4 regions of the Bradyrhizobium sp. USDA 3256 genome follow, and region 1 is predicted to be linked to each of the others. Evidence: predicted binding sites of a transcription regulator. Region 1 holds the regulator's gene; each other region holds the start of a gene.
The links. The regulator PhoB, encoded in region 1, activates phosphate uptake and scavenging genes when phosphate is short. The targets are predictions, from matches to a motif close to TGTCATNNANCTGTCAT.
Positions count from the first base shown of each region.

Region 2: ACVWY5_RS39710 (alkaline phosphatase D family protein) is a predicted target of PhoB. The motif match lies at 2,523-2,539, and genes of this name have one in related genera.
Region 3: ACVWY5_RS40115 (DUF2794 domain-containing protein) is a predicted target of PhoB. The motif match lies at 2,846-2,862, and genes of this name have one in related genera.
Region 4: ACVWY5_RS14490 (DUF47 domain-containing protein) is a predicted target of PhoB. The motif match lies at 2,288-2,304, and genes of this name have one in related genera.

Region 1 covers NZ_JBSSAE010000002.1:8,612,216-8,616,681, forward strand. Annotated here, with positions in the region: gene pstA (phosphate ABC transporter permease PstA) at 1-340, shown strand, start outside; gene pstB (phosphate ABC transporter ATP-binding protein PstB) at 337-1,155, shown strand; gene phoU (phosphate signaling complex protein PhoU) at 1,262-1,978, shown strand; gene phoB (phosphate regulon transcriptional regulator PhoB) at 2,108-2,818, shown strand; gene ACVWY5_RS42465 (GcrA family cell cycle regulator) at 3,048-3,560, opposite strand; gene ACVWY5_RS42470 (aspartate aminotransferase family protein) at 4,047-4,466, shown strand, end outside.
Region 2 covers NZ_JBSSAE010000002.1:7,996,673-8,001,138, forward strand. Annotated here, with positions in the region: gene ACVWY5_RS39705 (N-acetylmuramoyl-L-alanine amidase family protein) at 1-511, opposite strand, end outside; gene ACVWY5_RS39710 (alkaline phosphatase D family protein) at 897-2,459, opposite strand; gene ACVWY5_RS39715 (TAXI family TRAP transporter solute-binding subunit) at 2,665-4,068, opposite strand; gene ACVWY5_RS39720 (4a-hydroxytetrahydrobiopterin dehydratase) at 4,281-4,466, shown strand, end outside.
Region 3 covers NZ_JBSSAE010000002.1:8,080,099-8,084,564, reverse strand. Annotated here, with positions in the region: gene ACVWY5_RS40125 (ABC transporter permease) at 1-1,046, shown strand, start outside; gene ACVWY5_RS40120 (Bax inhibitor-1/YccA family protein) at 1,283-2,074, shown strand; gene ACVWY5_RS40115 (DUF2794 domain-containing protein) at 2,418-2,789, opposite strand; gene ACVWY5_RS40110 (DUF1223 domain-containing protein) at 3,327-4,088, opposite strand; gene acnA (aconitate hydratase AcnA) at 4,315-4,466, opposite strand, start outside.
Region 4 covers NZ_JBSSAE010000002.1:2,755,910-2,760,375, forward strand. Annotated here, with positions in the region: gene ACVWY5_RS14475 (ABC transporter substrate-binding protein) at 1-299, shown strand, start outside; gene ACVWY5_RS14480 (branched-chain amino acid ABC transporter permease) at 364-1,227, shown strand; gene ACVWY5_RS14485 (branched-chain amino acid ABC transporter permease) at 1,229-2,197, shown strand; gene ACVWY5_RS14490 (DUF47 domain-containing protein) at 2,344-2,988, shown strand; gene ACVWY5_RS14495 (inorganic phosphate transporter) at 3,088-4,092, shown strand; gene sugE (quaternary ammonium compound efflux SMR transporter SugE) at 4,153-4,466, opposite strand, start outside.

The DNA.
Region 1 (4,466 bases):
CGAGGCCGCCTCCGCGCTCGGCCTGCCGCGTTCGCTGGTGATCAAGCGGATCGCTTATCGTGCTGCGCGATCGGGTCTGATCACCGGCGTGCTGCTGGCGACCGCCCGCGTCGCTGGCGAGACCGCGCCGCTGCTGTTCACCGCGCTGTCGAACCAGTTCTTCAGCCTGGATCTGACCAAGACGATGGCCAACCTGCCGGTAACCATCAACAACTTCGTGCAGAGCCCCTACGCCTACTGGAAAGAGCTGGCGTGGAGCGGTGCGCTGCTCATCACATTCACCGTGCTCGCGTTGAATATCGGCGCGCGTATCCTTGGTGCCGAAAGGGCCGCAAAATGACCGAGCTTTCCGTCTCCACGACTGCCGCAGGCCACGTTCCCCAGGTTCCGCTGCCGGAAGCGCCGCCGAAGGTCACGGTGCGAAACCTCAACTTCTATTACGGCGAGCACCACGCGCTGAAGAACATCAACCTTACGCTCGGCACCAACCGCGTCACGGCGTTCATCGGCCCGTCCGGCTGCGGCAAGTCGACCCTGCTGCGCATCTTCAACCGGATGTACGACCTGTATCCGGGCCAGCGCGCGGTCGGCCAGCTGATGCTGGACCAGACCAACATTCTCGACCCCAAGCTCGATCTTAATTTGTTACGCGCGCGGGTCGGCATGGTGTTCCAGAAGCCGACGCCGTTCCCGATGACGATCTACGAGAACATCGCCTTCGGCATCCGCCTCTACGAGAAGATTTCGAAGTCCGAGATGGACGACCGGGTCGAGAAGGCGCTGCGCGGCGGCGCGCTGTGGAACGAGGTCAAGGACAAGCTGAACGCCTCCGGCCTGTCGCTCTCCGGCGGCCAGCAGCAGCGGCTGTGCATCGCGCGCACCGTGGCGGTGCGTCCCGAGGTGATCCTGTTCGACGAGCCGTGCTCGGCGCTCGACCCGATCTCGACCGCCAAGGTCGAGGAACTGATCCAGGAGCTCTCCGAGGACTACACGATCGCGATCGTCACCCACAACATGCAGCAGGCGGCGCGCGTCTCCGACAAGACCGCCTTCATGTATCTCGGCGAGCTGATCGAGTTCGACGACACCAACAAGATCTTCACCTCACCGAGCGATCGGCGCACCCAGGACTACATCACCGGCCGGTTCGGTTGACCGGCGCATGATCCGGAAAAGTGGCAACCGGTTTTCCGATCAGGTCATGCTAAAATTCAGGACACGAAACCATGATCCCCGGGACCATGGTTGAGGGAGACAAGCGATGGCTTCTGAACATACCGCCAAGGCATTCGACAGCGACCTGCAGGAGTTGACCCGCCTGGTCGCCGAGATGGGCGGCCTGGTCGAACGGATGATTACCGAGTCGGTCGACGCGCTGATCCGTCGCGACGTCGCGCTCGGCAAGCGCGTGGTCGCCGCCGACATCGAGATCGACAATCTGCAGCGCAACATCGAAGAGCGCGCGGTGCTGACGATCGCGCGCCGCCAGCCGATGGCGATCGACCTGCGTGAGATCGTCAGCGCGATGCGCGTCGCCACCGACCTCGAGCGGATCGGCGACCTCGCCAAGAACATGGGCAAGCGCGTCGCGGCGCTGGAGAGCGATTTCCAGCCGCTGAAGCTGATCCGCGGCCTCGAGCACATGACCGACCTCGTGCTGTCGCAGGTCAAGTCGGTGCTCGACGCCTATGCCGCGCACGACCTGCCGGCGGCGATGAACGTCTGGAAGGGCGACGAGGAGGTCGATGCGATCTGCACCTCGCTGTTCCGCGAACTGCTCACCTACATGATGGAAGATCCGCGCAACATCTCGTTCTGCATCCATCTGATGTTCTGCGCCAAGAACATCGAGCGGATCGGCGATCACGCCACCAATATCGCCGAGACCGTATTCTACATGATCGAGGGCCAGCAGATCACCGACAAGCGCCCGAAGGGCGACATGACCACTTTTGCCACCACGGTGCCGGGCAGCTGAGGCTTGATCGGCAAGCGCGGAACCGGATTGTCCTTCGACAACTCGTTTCCGCGGGGACTATGCTCAAGGAAGTAAGCGTTTCGGTTTGCGTCTGGGCAACGGATCACCACAGAGAAAGAACTTAAACCGATGAGCGCACGCATTCTGGTAGTCGAAGACGAGGAAGCGCTGACGACGCTGTTGCGCTACAATCTCGATGCGGAAGGCTACGATGTCGAGACGGTCGGGCGCGGCGACGATGCCGACACCCGCCTGAAGGAGCGCGTTCCCGACCTCGTGGTGCTGGACTGGATGCTGCCGGGCCTGTCCGGCATCGAGCTGTGCCGCCGCCTGCGGGCGCGGCCCGAGACCAAGCAACTTCCGATCATCATGCTGACCGCGCGCGGCGAGGAAAGCGAGCGCGTACGCGGGCTTGCCACCGGCGCCGACGATTACATCGTCAAGCCGTTCTCGGTGCCGGAGCTGCTGGCGCGGGTGAAGGGCCTCTTGCGCCGCGCCAGCCCGGAGCGGCTTGCGACCGTGTTGACCTACGGCGACATCGAGCTCGACCGCGAGAAGCGCCGCGTGGCGCGCTCGGGCCGTCCGATCGATCTCGGGCCGACCGAGTATCGCCTGCTCGAATTCTTTCTCGAGCATCCCGGCCGCGTCTTCAGCCGCGAGCAACTGCTCGACAGCGTCTGGGGCCGCGACATCTACATCGATGAGCGCACCGTCGACGTGCATATCGGCCGTCTGCGTAAGCTCCTCAATCCCGGCCGCGAGCAGGACCCGATCCGCACCGTGCGCGGCGCCGGCTACGCGCTCGATGACCGCTTTGCCAAGGCCGAGCCGCAGCCGTAACGGCCAAGCGGCATTCATAAACCGCAACACGGCGAAAGCCGGGATCAATAGCCACCAATGGGCGTTGTTAGAAAGCCGTCTGGCCGCTTGCCGATTGCGCCGGCCGCGGCGTATGGGTCCCGGCATGCACCGGGACGACGCTGGTGATATAGCCGGGCTGCGTCACACAAAAAAATCCCCGCTTTCGCGGGGATTTGTTTTTGAGGTCTTCCGACGTTTTCCCGAGTGCTCACTTGATCTGCGGTTTCGCCGACGGCCGGCGGCGATCGGCGGCGGGCTGGTAGGCGACGCGCGAGTGATGCGCGCAATAGGGCAGGCCGGCGAGCGCCTTGCCGCCGCAGAAGAAGAATTCCGGGCTCGAGGGATCGCCGACCGGCCAATGACAGGTGGCCTCGTTCAGCTCGAGCAGCGAGAGCCGCTGGCTCATTGGCACCACATTGTCGTAGGAGATCGGATCGGGCTCCATTTCGACCTCGAAGGCGTGCGCCAGCGCGGTGTTGCCGCGCGAGACCGGTCGCGCCACCCGCATCATGTGCTGGGCGGGGCGAGCCTTGCGCTGCCGCGGCGCGGCCGTGGAGGGCGCCTTGGCGCGGCCGGAGAGGCCGAGCCGATGCACTTTGCCGATCACGGCGTTTCGCGTCACATTGCCAAGTTCCGCCGCGATCTGGCTGGCCGACAGGCCGGACTCCCAGAGCTTCTTCAGCTGCTCGACGCGATCGTCGGACCAGGTCAATACAGTCATCGCATTCTTCCCTTCGCGTAGCGCCGGCCAATCGTTGGAGCGGCGCTGCGAGCCAATCTGGACAAATATCCCTGCGGCCAGAATCCCTTAGCCCTCGCCGGGCACGGTGTTGCGCCCGAACGTTTACGCGAGACACGAAGGCTACTTAGAGGGTCCAGTACCGCCGCACGAGATGTCGTACCCGACAGGCCAAACGCTACAATATGGCGTGACTCAGGCGCAAGAGTCCGCGGCCGTGCGTCCACATGTTCCCACACAGTTAAGCATTTCGATGAGGCTTTTCCACCGCACCGGAATGCTCCGGATTGCGCTCGTTTCGCATTGCAGGAAGGCCACTTCGTGGCGATTGACACTTACTGACCGCAGCATAGAATGCCCGCCACGTGCCGCCCGCAAAGGCGGCCGTTTTGTTTTCCGAAGCTGGCCGTTGCTGCGCTGGCGTCAAGGCGCGCGGCAATTGTCGGCTTCAAACCGTCAGTGATCGCCATGACCAACGCTGCCACGTCGCATCTGCTCCCCGTCTTCGCCAGGGTCGATCTCGGCTTCGAGCGCGGTGAGGGCGCCTGGCTGATCGCAACCAACGGCGACCGCTATCTCGATTTCACCTCGGGCGTCGCGGTCAACGCGCTCGGGCATGCGCATCCGCATCTGGTCAAGGCGCTGCAGGAGCAGGCGACCAAACTCTGGCACATGTCGAACCTGTTCAAGAGCCCGGACGGCGAGGCGCTTGCCGCGCGGCTGTGCGAGCAGAGCTTTGCCGACTTCGTGTTCTTCTGCAATTCCGGCGCGGAAGCGATGGAGGGCGTGATCAAGCTGGTCCGCCACTATCACTTCTCCAAGGGCCACGGCGAGCGCTACCGCATCATCACCTTCGAGGGCGCCTTCCACGGCCGCACGCTGGGCACG
Region 2 (4,466 bases), 620 kb from region 1:
TGTATTGCTCGGCATAATGCAGGCCCTGGGCCTTCATTTCCCCGGCGACCAGTTCGGCGAACCGGAGGCTGGTCTTGAAGTCCGGATTGTCCCGGGAGACGAACACGGAGTAGCCGCTGAAGCGGTCGCTGAAGTGGCTTTTCTTGCCCTCGAACTCCCAGTCCTCGAGCATCTTGTTGGGCACGGAGTCATGGTGGATCGACATCAGCAGATCCGCGTGCAGATTGTTGGCGGCGGCGACCCGCTTGAAGAGGCTCGGTCTCGCTTTGCCTTCGGTCAGCAGCAGCCTGGTTTCGGCGAAGCCTTCGGCTTTCAACCTCTCCTCGATCAGCTTCGCAAGGCGCAGGTTGAAGGTGAACTCGGCAACATTCCGCGCACTGATCGCGCCTTCCGATTGCGCGGTATGTCCGACATCCAGCACGATCCGGAACGTCGCGGGATCGCATTTGGCAGCGGCCGGCTTGAGAGCTGAAAGCGGCAGGGTGACTGGCCCAAGGGCGGCCAGCCGCATGGCGCGGTGCCTGGGCGGAGCGCGGTGCCTTGCCAATTTGCCAGCCCTTGTCGCCTTCGCGCGCTTCGGCGACTTGGCATGCTTGGGTGAGCTCCTGAAGAGATCGGGCAGCCAGCCGGCATCGCTGGCTTCGATCGGCAGCAGCGCGAACACTGCGATCGCGACGACCAAAAAGCGGCGAGGCCGAAACCTCGCGACGATACCACCGAGCACGCGAAAGAATTCGCAGCGCCTCATGCTCCGCCCCTCCGGGCCCCCAGCATAACGGCTCTGACATCGGTACCGGAAGAGGCCGGGAAGGTCCATCCCCGGCAATCGCGTTGCCTCGCCTTGGAGGCAAGGCCGTCAAGACAAAGAGTCCGGTTCCGCCGTGGCTGTGACCGAACTAGACCGGCTTCGGGTCGAGCGTGATCGCCCACAGCTCGGCGTCGACGCGGTCGCGTAGGCTCACCATCATCTGCCCGCTCTTGCCGTCGATCCTGACGTGGCCGAAGAACTGCATGCCCGCCGACGGCGGCAGGTTCTGGTTGCCTTCGCCCGGCGCCTTGATGAACTTCACCTCGGGGCCGAAGGTGTTGTCGAGCTCGTTCGGACCGAACGTGCCGGCATGCAGCGGGCCGGAGACGAATTCCCAGAACGGATCGAACTCCTGGAACTGGGCCTTGTTCGGGTTGTAGTAGTGCGCGGCGGCGTAATGCACGTCGGCGGTCAGCCACACCGTGTTGACGATTCCCGCGGTCTTGATGAAGCGCAGGATATCGGCGATCTCGAGCTCGCGGCCGCGCGCCGGGCCATCGCCCTGCGCAAAGGCTTCCGAGCCCTTCTTGTTGGCCGCATCGTCATAGACGATCAGCGAGAGCGGCATGTCGGAGGCGATCACCTTCCAGGTGGCGCGCGAGTTGAGCAGCGCGCGCTTGAGCCAGGCCATCTGGTCCGGGCCGATGAAATAGGCGTCGGGGCCGTATTGCTCCTGCAGGTTCGGGCCGTTGGAGCCGCGATAGCTGCGCTCGTCGAGCATGAAGACGTCGAGATGCGGACCGTAGCTCAGCGTGCGATAGACGCGGCCCGGCTCGACGATGCTCTCGCGCATCGGATACATCTCGTGGAAGGCCTTTGCCGCGCGCGCCGCGAGCACGGTGATGTCGCGCTCCTTGTAGGCCGCCGGCAGCTGTTTCGACAGCGACCAGTTGTTGGTCACCTCGTGATCGTCCCACTGCACGAAGATCGGCACCTCGGCATTGAAGGCGCGGACGTTGTTGTCGAGGAAGTTATACTTGTGGGCGGCCCGGTATTCGTCGAGCGTCTCGGCGACCTTGGCCTTCTCGGGTATCGTGACGTTCTTCCAGATCTTGCCGTCGGGAAGCTTCACCTCGGAGGGGATCACGCCGTCGGCGTAGATCGTGTCGCCGGAGTGCAGAAGGAAATCCGGAGCGTGCTTCTTCATCGCGGCGAAGGTGATCATGCCACCGTCGTCGGGATTGATGCCCCAGCCCTGGCCGGCGACATCGCCGCCCCACACGAAGGAGACGTCGCGGCGATCGCTCGGCGCGGTGCGGAAGCGTCCGACCACCGGCTCGCCGACGATGTCGATATGGGCGAGGTCGCGGAAGCGGACGCGATAGAAGATGTCCTGGCCGGAGGGCAGGTTCTCCAGCAGCATCTTGGCGGTGAAGTCGCTCTCGGGCAGCGCCGTGACCGGCGGCAGCGTATGGGCGTCCTTGAAGGACTCGGTGGTCGCGACCTCGACCATCATCTGCGACGGCCGGTCCGCACGCGCCCACACCACGCCGCCGTCGACGCCGACATCGCCGGACTGCACGCCATGGGTGATCACGGGGCGGTCGGCGGCGCGCGACAGATAGGGCATCGCGATCACGCCAGCGCCGGCCGCAGCCGCCGTGGAGAGAAAGCGTCGGCGGGTGAGATTTCGCGAGAACCGGATCGTCATGGGGAGCCTCCTCAGGTCACAGCGACAATGCGCCGCAGGCGCGCCAAGACCTAGAAAAATTCCATGACGGAGAGATTACAGGGAAGCGCGGGAGCGGGAGACTGGGCAACTGCCCAGATCGTAAGGTGTGCACGCCTCTCAGGCTCCCTCCCCCCGCAAGCGGGAGAGGCAAGGGGAGTTTGCGGATAGAGAATGGGGGCGCCCTCTACGCCGTGCCCGCCGCCCGGAACTGCGTCGCAGCCCGTTGCAAATTCTGCGGCATGCTAAACAGCAGCGCCTTGCGGTCGGCGACGGCGTTATGAAGCTGCTCGAGCGCGATGTTGAACGCGGTCAGCGTGCCTTCCTCGATGGCGCCGTGCTCGAAGCAGTCCAGCGTGTGGCGCAGGATGTCGTCGGCCTCCGCCTGCATCTGGTCGAGTTCCTCGATCGAATCGCTTTGCCGTGCGGTCTTCAGCATCTCCAGCAGGCGTTCGCGCTGCGAGGTGTTGGTGTTGCGTTCGTCCTGCTTGAGATAGCCGGCGAACCACGCGCCGGCCGAGCCCATCGCCGAGAACGCCATCAGGCTCCACCAGATGTAGTCGCTGTAGCGGTCGAGGAAGGTTTTCTCCTCGCCGTCGACAAACGCGGCGGCGCCGGGATGCACCGGAATGGTGGCATCCTTGTCGGTGTCCGGCGTCTCGATCTTGGCGGCGAGCGGGAAATCGGTCTTGAGCGACTGCCGGATCGCGAACAATTGCCGCGTGAATGCTGCGACCGTCGAGTCCGACAGGCCCTTCCGCGCAACGATGTGGTGCGAGAAGCTGATCGTCTTCACCTCGTCGTCGGGCCGGTCGGCGGAGCCGAGCGAGCCCGCGGGGATTTCCGCGGCCTCATAGGCCGGATGGTTCTGCGCGATCGCCTCGGAGGCGTCGATCGCAAGGAAGCTGGGCTCGCCGCCGTCGCGGACCGACGCCGTGATCGCATCGATCGTGATCTTGCTGTTGGCCGGGCCGACGGCGAGATAGGCGTCGGCCTTGAGATTCTTGATCGCTTCCGCCGCCTCATTGGCCGGGAATTGAACGATCTCGACCTTCATCGGGTCGACGCCGTATTGCGTCAGGATCAGCTTCAGCAAATTGACATTGGCCGGGGTGCGGCCGACGACGCCGATCTTGCGGCCGGCGAGCTGTGCGATCTTGGTGATCCGCGCGGATTTCCGAACCTTGCCCTTGGCGGGCGGAACCCACATCACCACGACATTCTTGCGCAGGGTCGCGACCGCCTGGGCATTCTTCGGCACCTCGAGATCGCCGCGGATGATGGCGAGATCGGCCTTGCCGTCGGCCAGCGTCTGGGCGCTGGCGGTAGCGCCCTCGGTCTGCACCGGCCTCAGCTTGACCTGGGTGTTCTGCTGGTTGTTGAAGGCCTGCGCCAGCGCCTGCACGACCTTGAGGTCATCGCTGTTGGCAGGACCGACCGCGATCCGCAGCGTCACCGGACGCACGGCGAAATAATAGCCGGCCAGCAACGTGCCGATGATGGCCAGCGCGCCCGCGATCAAAACGAACATCAGCCGCCGCTTTGCCGAACGCAGCGGCTTGGGCGACATGCTGGCGGAGCCGTCTGTCATCGATCTCGCAAACAATCGTCGGGGCTCAATCTCGCAAAACTACCAACGCGCATACATCCTCTATGTGTAGCAAATTACTGAATGGACAGATGTTACAACTCCGTCATGGTTACCAGCGGCGATAGGACGCGATTTCGGCCTTAATTTGGGCGTGGATCCCATCCCGGAGGCCGGTTGTTAGGCTAAAATCGGCGCTAAACGGGAGGGTTACCATGGTCGAACGGCTGTCAGCGGAGGCGAGGAAGGCCGCCCTTTGGGAACTGGCCGGCTGGTCGGAGACGTCCGGCCGCGAGGCGATCGCCAAGACTTTCGTGTTCAAGGACTTCAACGAGGCTTTCGGGTTCATGGCCCGCGCCGCCCTGGTCGCCGAGAAGAGCGACCATCATCCCGAGTGGAAA
Region 3 (4,466 bases), 530 kb from region 1:
AGATCGACGGCAATCTGCGTCGGCAATTCCTGGCCGCCCTGCCGGAGCGGGCACCGTCGTTCTTCTTCATCGACATCCCCTCCACCGAGGCCGACCGCTTCAATGCCTTCCTGGCCAAGGTCGCCGCCGGCTCGACCGTCGAGGACGTGCCGATGCTGCGCGGACGCATCGTCGCCGCGCGCGGCGTCAAGGCCGACCAGCTCAAGCCGTCGGTCGATTCGGAATGGGTGCTGCAGAGCGACCGCGGCCTGACCTATACCGGCGAAATCCCCAAGGGCTCGAAGATCGTCGAGGGCGAATGGTGGGGACCGGACTACAGCGGACCCCCGCTGGTCTCGATGGAGAAGAAGATCGCCGACGGCCTGTCGTTGAAGATCGGCGACGAGATCGTCGTCAACGTGCTCGGACGCGACGTGCCGGCGAAGATCGCCAACCTGCGCAACATCGACTGGCAGGGCCTCGGCATCAATTTCGTGCTGGTGTTCTCGCCGAATGCCTTCAAGGGCGCGCCGCACAGCCATGTCGCGACCCTGACGGAACCACATGCCGATTCCGCCGACGACGCGCGCATCATCAAGCAGGTCGCCGACGCGTTCCCGATGGTGACCAGCGTGCGGGTCCGCGAAGCGCTGGAGACGGTCGGCAGCGTGGTCAGCAATCTGGTGCTGGCGATCCGCGGCGCCAGCGCCGTGACGCTGATATCCGCAATCCTGGTGCTCGGCGGCGCACTGGCCGCCGGACACCGTCACCGCGTCTATGACGCCGTGATTCTCAAGACGCTCGGCGCCACGCGGGTGCGATTGCTCGGCGCTTACGCGCTAGAGTATCTGATGATCGGTTTTGCAACCGCCGTGTTCGGGGTGATCGCCGGCTCGATCGCGGCCTGGCTGATCGTGACGCGGCTGATGACGCTGAGTTTTATCTGGCAGGCCGGCAGCGCCGCGCTGGTCGTGGTCGCCGCGCTGGTCGTCACGGTCGGACTGGGGCTCGCCGGGACGCTGCTCGCGCTAAACCAGAAGCCGGCCTCAGTGTTGCGGAATTTGTGACAAAATGTAGCGGCGCGAGCGCCCGTTTTTGCCTATAATGCTAGGGTAGAGCGACATTCGGCCGCGCGTGGAAGCTTGCGTCGGATGTGTTAATTTCCCACATACCAATCGGGTCGGATAGTCGGTTTGAATGACACGGAAATTAATGTTCCGCAAACCGAGCCATCTGAGATAGATTTACGACCGGCGCCGCAAATCCCTTGCGCTCCACCGGGACCAACCACGGGAATTCGACCATGTCGGACCTAGACCGCAACTACGCTTCTCCTTTCGGCCGGGCCGCCGGGCGCATTGACGCTGCGGCCGTCGACGCCGGTCTGCGCGCCTACATGCTGCGCATCTACAACTACATGAGCATCGGCCTGGCCATCACCGGCCTCGCCGCGCTCGGCGTCTACATGGGTGCGGTGACGACCGACCAGTCGGCCGCCGTCGCCAAGTTCGGCAACGCCTATCTGACGCAGTTCGGCTACGCGATGTTCGTGAGCCCGCTGAAGTGGCTGTTCATCCTCGCCCCTCTGGCGATGGTGTTCGTCATCTCGGCCGGCATCAACCGCCTGCAGCCCGCGACCGCCCAACTCCTGTTCTGGGTGTTCTCGGCGCTGATGGGCCTGTCGCTGTCGTCGATCTTCCTGGTGTACACGCACACCTCGATCGTGCGCGTGTTCTTCATCACCGCGGCGACGTTCGGTGCGCTGAGCCTCTACGGCTACACCACCAAGCGTGACATGAGCGGCATGGGCTCGTTCCTGTTCATGGGTCTGATCGGCATCATCATCGCGAGCCTGGTCAATCTGTTCCTGGCGAGCTCGGCGCTGCAGTTCATCGTGTCGGTGGTCGGCGTGCTGGTGTTCGCGGGCCTCACCGCCTGGGACACCCAGCGGCTGAAGAACGACTACATCTACGGCTACGCCTCGCAGGGTGGCGTGATGGCAGAGCGTGCGGCAATCACTGGTGCGCTGTCGCTCTACCTGAACTTCATCAACCTGTTCACGCTGCTCCTGCAGCTGCTCGGCCAGCGCGACTAAGCGCATCGAGCGGAGCCGATCGATCCGAGCCCCGGCCACACGGCCGGGGCTTTTCTTTTGCGCGAGGCAAAATGCGGCATAGCCCGGATGGAGCGCAGCGTAATCCGGGTAAGTCTTTGGAGAGACCGGCCCAGGATTGCGTACGCTTCATCCGCGCTACGGTTTCTTCTCCTCCCCCCGAAAGGGGGAAGGTCGGGATGGGGGTCAGCCGCAGACGACGGCGTATGTGGAGGGAGAATATCCCCACCCGCTTTGCTCTCGTGAGCAAAGCGACCTCCCCTTTTCAAGGGGAGGGTCGGAACGAGAGTAGCCCGGATGGACCCAACGGGTCGCGCGAACGCGCTTAGACCAGCGACAGCTTGCGATCGATCACGAACAGCACGCGTTCCAGTTCATGGCCGCGGCGGAGGATCAGGCCGGTCGCTGAAATCACGCTGTACATGCCCTGCTTGCGCGCAAGCCGGGGATCCTTCTCGATCCGGTAGATCGGCATTTCGGATGCGCGCCGGAACACCGAGAACACGGCACGGTCCTTCAGGAAGTCGATCGCATAATCGCGCCACTCGCCGTCGGCGACCATGCGGCCGTAGAGATTGAGAATGCGGTTGAGCTCAAGTCTATTGAATGTCACGCGGTTGGGCTGAGGGGTCGCGGCGGCGGTGCGCGCCGCGGCACGACTCCCGCTCGGATCAGTGTCCTCCGAGATCAAACTCATCGAGCGCCTCCTGTCACCTCGGTGACGATCGGGTTCCGAAGGCCCCTGTTCGGGATCGTCACGAGAGTGACATGATCGCGCTAAGCGAGGGGGCCCGCAAGGGGCCAATCGCAATGCAACCGGGCCTTAACCACCGCCGCGCGCGGCGGATTGTCCGGAAAACCGCAGAGTCACGGGAACGTTAGCGGAATCATATTGCTGCCCCACTTCCGCCCATCGCCCGCCCCGCTGCCCTGCGAAAAGGAAATCCTGCGTTGGCCCGGTCCTTTCGGTTCCGGATTCCTCAGCCCCCAGCCCCCCGGGGCCGTCGGGATCGGGCCTGTTCGCAGGGGAGTCAAATCCCAACACTGGGCCAACGAAAGTTGGTCCTTTTTGTTTTGGGGCCTGCGCAAGCGAGACGCGCGCAAAGCCCCCGCCCTTCCTTTCGGCAAATCACTGAATGCAGGTTTGTCGCCATGCGCAGCTGACGACAACATGCGTGCGGCCAGCGACGCGACTGGCCGAAGCCAGCTTATCGCGCCTTACTGTGGCGAGGCGCTAGTGAAGCGAGGTGAAGGCAGCGCCGAGCATCGGGCCCGGCTTGTCGCGGTTGCCGTCCTGGACGTACACCGCAGCAGCATCGACACCGTCACGCGTGATGTTCTCCAGCGGCACGGTCCAGCTCCCGGACGAACCGTTCCAGTCGCCGACCTTGAGGAGATTGCGCACCACGTTGTGGTAGGTGATCTCGCGGCCGCGGTTCTCGCCGCGCGCGATCGAGATCGGCACCGACTTGGAGATCGAGCAGATCCAGACCTCGCCGCGCGACACTGCGGGCGACTTCGATGCGGCGACCGACACATTGATCTGCTTGCCGGTCAGCGTCATCGTCACCGGCACCGACATCACGCTGCCGCCCTTCTCGGTGTCCTTGATCGCGCTCTCGATGCTGGCGCGGTCGCTGCCGATCACATGCGCGGAGCCGTTGATCACAGCCTGCGGCGTGTAGACGTCGCGGTCGCCGCGCACATGCGAATAGGCCTTCTGGCGCGCGCTGAAACGGGAATCGGCCAGCGTGTCCTTCCAGCCGAGATAGTCCCAATAGTCGATCGGCATGCTCAGCGCGATGACGTTGGGGTCCTTCGCGAGGTCACCGATGATCTTGTCCGCGGGCGGACAGGACGAGCATCCCTGCGAGGTGAAGAGTTCGACGACAGCACGCGGATCAGCGTGGGCGGGGCGGATGATCGCGACGATTGCGCAGATGCCAAGGGCGCTCGACCATCGCGAGATACAGTTATAGGCCATCATCGCTGTCATACTGCGAACCAGTCGTGATGATTTCCATCCGTAATTGTACGGAGCATGAAGTCTGTCCCTGAACTTGCGTGCCCCAAAACGCGAGAAAGCGGCCTTTTCATAGGCCGCCTTCTTTTTAGCCGCTACTCACTAAGCAGTGAGGCACCGATCACAAATCCGCGTTGGAGCATGGTCCGGAAAAGTGTGAAGCGGTTTTCCGGATAGACCATGCTCAAACAAGGGGCCCTTAGGCCGCGAGTTTGCGCAGCACATAATGCAGGATGCCGCCGTTGCGATAGTAATCGAGCTCGTCCAGCGTATCGATGCGGCAGAGCAGCGGGACATCCTTTTTGCCGCCGTCAGCGGAGACGATCTCGGCCGTCAATGTCTGGCGCGGCT
Region 4 (4,466 bases), 5.9 Mb from region 1:
CCGGCGTCTATGCGGGCCTCATGCATTACTTCAAGGCGCTGGAAGCGCTCGGCGGCAATCCGCATGACGGCGCCAAGGTGGTCGCGAAGATGAAGACGATCCCGACCGACGATCCGCTGTTCGGCAAGGGCGAGGTCGAGGCCAATGGCCGCGTCACCCACGACGCCTATCTGTTCGAGGTGAAGAAGCCCTCGGAGTCCAAGGGACCGTGGGACTTCTACAAGCTGGTTGGCACCGTGCCGGGCAACCAGGCCTTCACGCCGCTCGACAAGAGCACCTGCGCGCTTCTGAAGAAGTGACGATCATGCCCGCCGGCCATGGGCGTGGCCGGCGGGCTTCATCTATCTAGCGAAAGCTCATTCGATGCAGGCTCTCTACGCACAGCTTCTGGTGGGACTGATCAACGGCTCGTTCTACGCGCTGCTCAGTCTGGGGCTCGCCGTCATCTTCGGCATGCTCAACATCATCAATTTCGCGCATGGCGCGCTCTACATGATGGGCGCCTTCGTGGCGTATTTCCTGCTCAACCTGGGCGGCATCAATTACTGGTGGGCGCTGATCATCGCACCCGTCGTGGTCGGCATCTTCGGCATGATCCTCGAGCGGACCATGCTGCAATGGCTGACCGGCCTCGATCATCTCTACGGACTGCTGCTGACCTTCGGCATCGCGCTGATCGTGCAGGGCGTGTTCCAGAACTATTTCGGGTCCTCGGGCCTGCCTTACTCGATCCCGGATCAGCTCAAGGGCGGCGTCAATCTCGGCTTCATGTTCCTGCCGATCTATCGCGGCTGGGTCGTCGTCTTCTCGCTCGTGGTGTGCCTTGCCACGTGGTTCCTGATCGAGAAGACGCAGCTCGGCGCCTACCTGCGCGCCGCGACCGAGAACCCGACGCTGGTGCGCGCGTTCGGCATCAACGTGCCGCGCATGATCACGCTGACCTACGGGCTCGGTGTCGGTCTTGCCGCACTCGCCGGCGTGCTGTCGGCGCCGATCAACCAGGTCCGCCCGCTGATGGGCGCCGATCTCATCATCGTCGTGTTCGCGGTGGTCGTGATTGGCGGCATGGGCTCGATCATGGGTTCGATCATCACCGGCTTCGCGCTCGGCGTGATCGAGGGACTGACCAAGTATTTTTATCCCGAGGCCTCCAACACCGTGGTGTTTGTCCTGATGGTGGTGGTGTTGCTGGTGAAGCCAACGGGACTGACGGGACGGGCGGCTTGATATGTCAGCATTGACCGACGATACACTTCCGATCACGCCGCGCGCGATGCGCGACGAGATGATCGTATTCGCCGCGATGGCGCTGCTGCTGGCGATCGTGCCGTGGACGGGGATCTATCCGTTCTTCGTCATGCAGGCGCTGTGCTTCGCGCTGCTCGCCTGCGCCTTCAACCTCCTGATCGGCTATGGCGGCCTGCTGTCGTTCGGCCACGCGATGTTCCTCGGCACAGCCGGTTACGTCTCGGCGCATGCGCTCAAGGTGTGGGGGCTGTCGCCGGAGCTCGGCATCCTGGTCGGCACCGCGGCCGCGGCCTTGCTCGGCCTGGTCACCGGCTACATCTCGATCAAGCGGCAGGGCATCTATTTCTCGATGATCACGCTGGCGCTGTCGCAGCTGCTTTACTTCCTCTATTTGCAGGCGCCGTTCACCCATGGTGAAGACGGCATCCAGGGCATTCCGCAAGGCCACCTGCTCGGAATCTTCGATCTTTCGAAGCCGCTGGTGCTTTACTATGTCGTGCTGGTCGGCTTCCTCGCCGGCTTCCTGCTGATCTACCGCACTATCAATTCGCCGTTCGGCGAGGTGCTGAAGTCGATCCGCGAGAACGAGCCGCGTGCGATCTCGCTCGGCTACAAGACCGACCAGTACAAGCTGCTCGCCTTCATCCTGTCGGGCACGCTGGCGGGCTTTGCCGGCTCGCTGAAGGTGTTCGTGGCGCAGAATGCCTCGCTCACCGACGTGCACTGGTCGATGTCCGGTGAAATCGTGCTGATGACGCTGGTCGGCGGTCTCGGCACCATCTTCGGCCCGGTGGTCGGCGCCTTCGTGATCATCGCCATGCAGCAATATCTCGCCGGTTTCGGCCAATGGGTGACGGTGATCCAGGGTGTGATCTTCGTGACCTGCGTGCTGCTGTTCCGGCGCGGCCTGGTCGGTGAGCTCGCCCACCTCCTGCGGCGGTCGCTGTAGGGCAGGTCTCGGCGATTTTCGGCCGACTTTAGCGGTGGACGACCGCCCGCTCGGGCGGTCGTGTCAGGTGTTTTCCCCGCCAGATGCTCTATGACAGTTCTGTGACAGTCGCTAAAAGGGCTGTCCCGGAATGATGGAACTGAGACATGCTGCGCTGGTTTCGCGCCTTCCTGCCCAAGGAAGAGCGGTTTTTCGACCTGTTCGCCCGACACGCCCGGACCTCCGTGCAATGCGCATTGGCGTTGCAGGACATGCTGAAGGGCGGGGAGGAGACTCCCGTCTTCTGCCAGCGCGTCAATCAGTTCGAGAACGACGCCGATAGCGTCACCCGCGAGGTTCTGACCGCGGTCCGCCGCACCTTCATCACCCCGTTCGATCGCGGCGATATCAAGAACCTGATCACCTCGATGGACGACGCCGTCGACCAGATGCAGGCGACCGCAAAGGCGGTCATGCTGTTCGAGGTGCGCGAGTTCGAGCCGCCGATGCGCGAGATGGGCACTTTGATCGTCGAATGCGCCAATCTGGTCGGCCGCGCGCTGCCCCTGTTGCAGTCGATCGGCCACAACGTCTCGATGCTGACCCAGATCACCGAGGAGCTGACCAAGCTCGAGGGCCGGGTCGACGATCTCCAGGATATCGGGCTCAAGGAGCTTTTCCTGAAGCATCGCGACGCCAACACGATGGACTACATCGTCGGCGCGGAGATCTACGACCATCTTGAGAAAGTGGCCGACCGTTTCGACGACGTCGCCAACGAGATCAACTCGATCGTGATCGAGCAAGTCTGAGCATGATCCGGAAAAGTGTGATGCGGTTTTCCCTGCGACAAACGCGAGGTGTTTGCGCGGCGATCATGCTCAACAAAGCACTATAGAGCGGGGCATCACGTGGACGCCACGCTGGGTCTTCCAATTCTGACCATCCTGATCGCGGTCGCGCTGCTGTTCGACTTCCTGAATGGCCTGCACGACGCCGCGAACTCGATTGCAACCATCGTCTCGACCCGCGTGCTGCGGCCGCAATATGCGGTGTTCTGGGCGGCGTTCTTCAACTTCGTCGCGTTCCTGGTGTTCGGCCTGCACGTTGCCAACACGATCGGCACCGGGATCATCGAGCCGTCGGTGGTGGATGCGACCGTGATCTTCGCCGCGCTGGTCGGCGCGATCGTCTGGAACGTGATCACCTGGGCGCTGGGCATTCCGTCGTCGAGCTCGCACGCGCTGATCGGCGGCCTGGTCGGCGCCGGCATGGCGAAGGCGGGCATTTCGGCGGCGGTGTGGAGCGGGCTCTCCAAGACCTTGCTCGCGATCGTGCTGTCGCCGCTGGTCGGCTTCCTGCTGGCGCTGGTGCTGGTCGCGATCGTGTCCTGGCTCTCGGTGCGCTCGACGCCGTTCGCGGTCGATCGCGCGTTCCGCATCCTGCAATTCGCCTCGGCGTCGCTCTATTCGCTCGGCCATGGCGGCAACGACGCGCAAAAGACCATGGGCATCATCGCCGTGCTGCTCTATTCGCAGGGCCATCTCGGCGACAAGTTCGAAATTCCGTTCTGGGTGGTGCTGGCCTGCCAGAGCGCGATGGCGCTGGGTACCCTGATGGGCGGCTGGCGGATCGTCCGCACCATGGGGCTGCGGATCACCAAGCTGACGCCGATGCAGGGTTTCTGCGCCGAAACCGGCGGCGCCGTGACGCTGTTCATGGCGACCTATCTCGGGGTTCCCGTATCGACCACGCACACCATCACGGGCGCCATCGTCGGCGTCGGCGCCGCACGGCGGCTCTCCGCCGTGCGCTGGAATGTGGCGAGCTCGATCGTCTACGCCTGGGTGATCACGATCCCGGCGTCGGCCGCGGTCGCAGCCGCGAGCTATTGGGCGGTGCAGATTCTGAAGTAGCGTTTTCGAGCGAAGTGGAAGCCGGTTCGCGTTAAGAAAACGCGTCCCAAAAAGGAATAATCAGCCGACCAGCTTCAGCCCGACGATGCCGGCAACGATCAGTCCGATGCTGGCAAGCCGCATCGCGGTCGCGGGTTCGCCGAGCAGGATGATGCCGAGCGCCGCGGTGCCGACCGCGCCGATCCCGGTCCAGACCGCATAGGCAGTTCCAATCGGCAGCGTCTTCAGCGCGAGGCCAAGCAGGATCACGCTGCCGGCCATCGCCGCCAGCGTCAGCACCGACGGCACCAGCCGCGAGAAACCTTCGGTATATTTCAGCCCGATCGCCCAGCCGATCTCGAGCAGGCCAGCGGTGAACAGAATGGTCCAAGCCA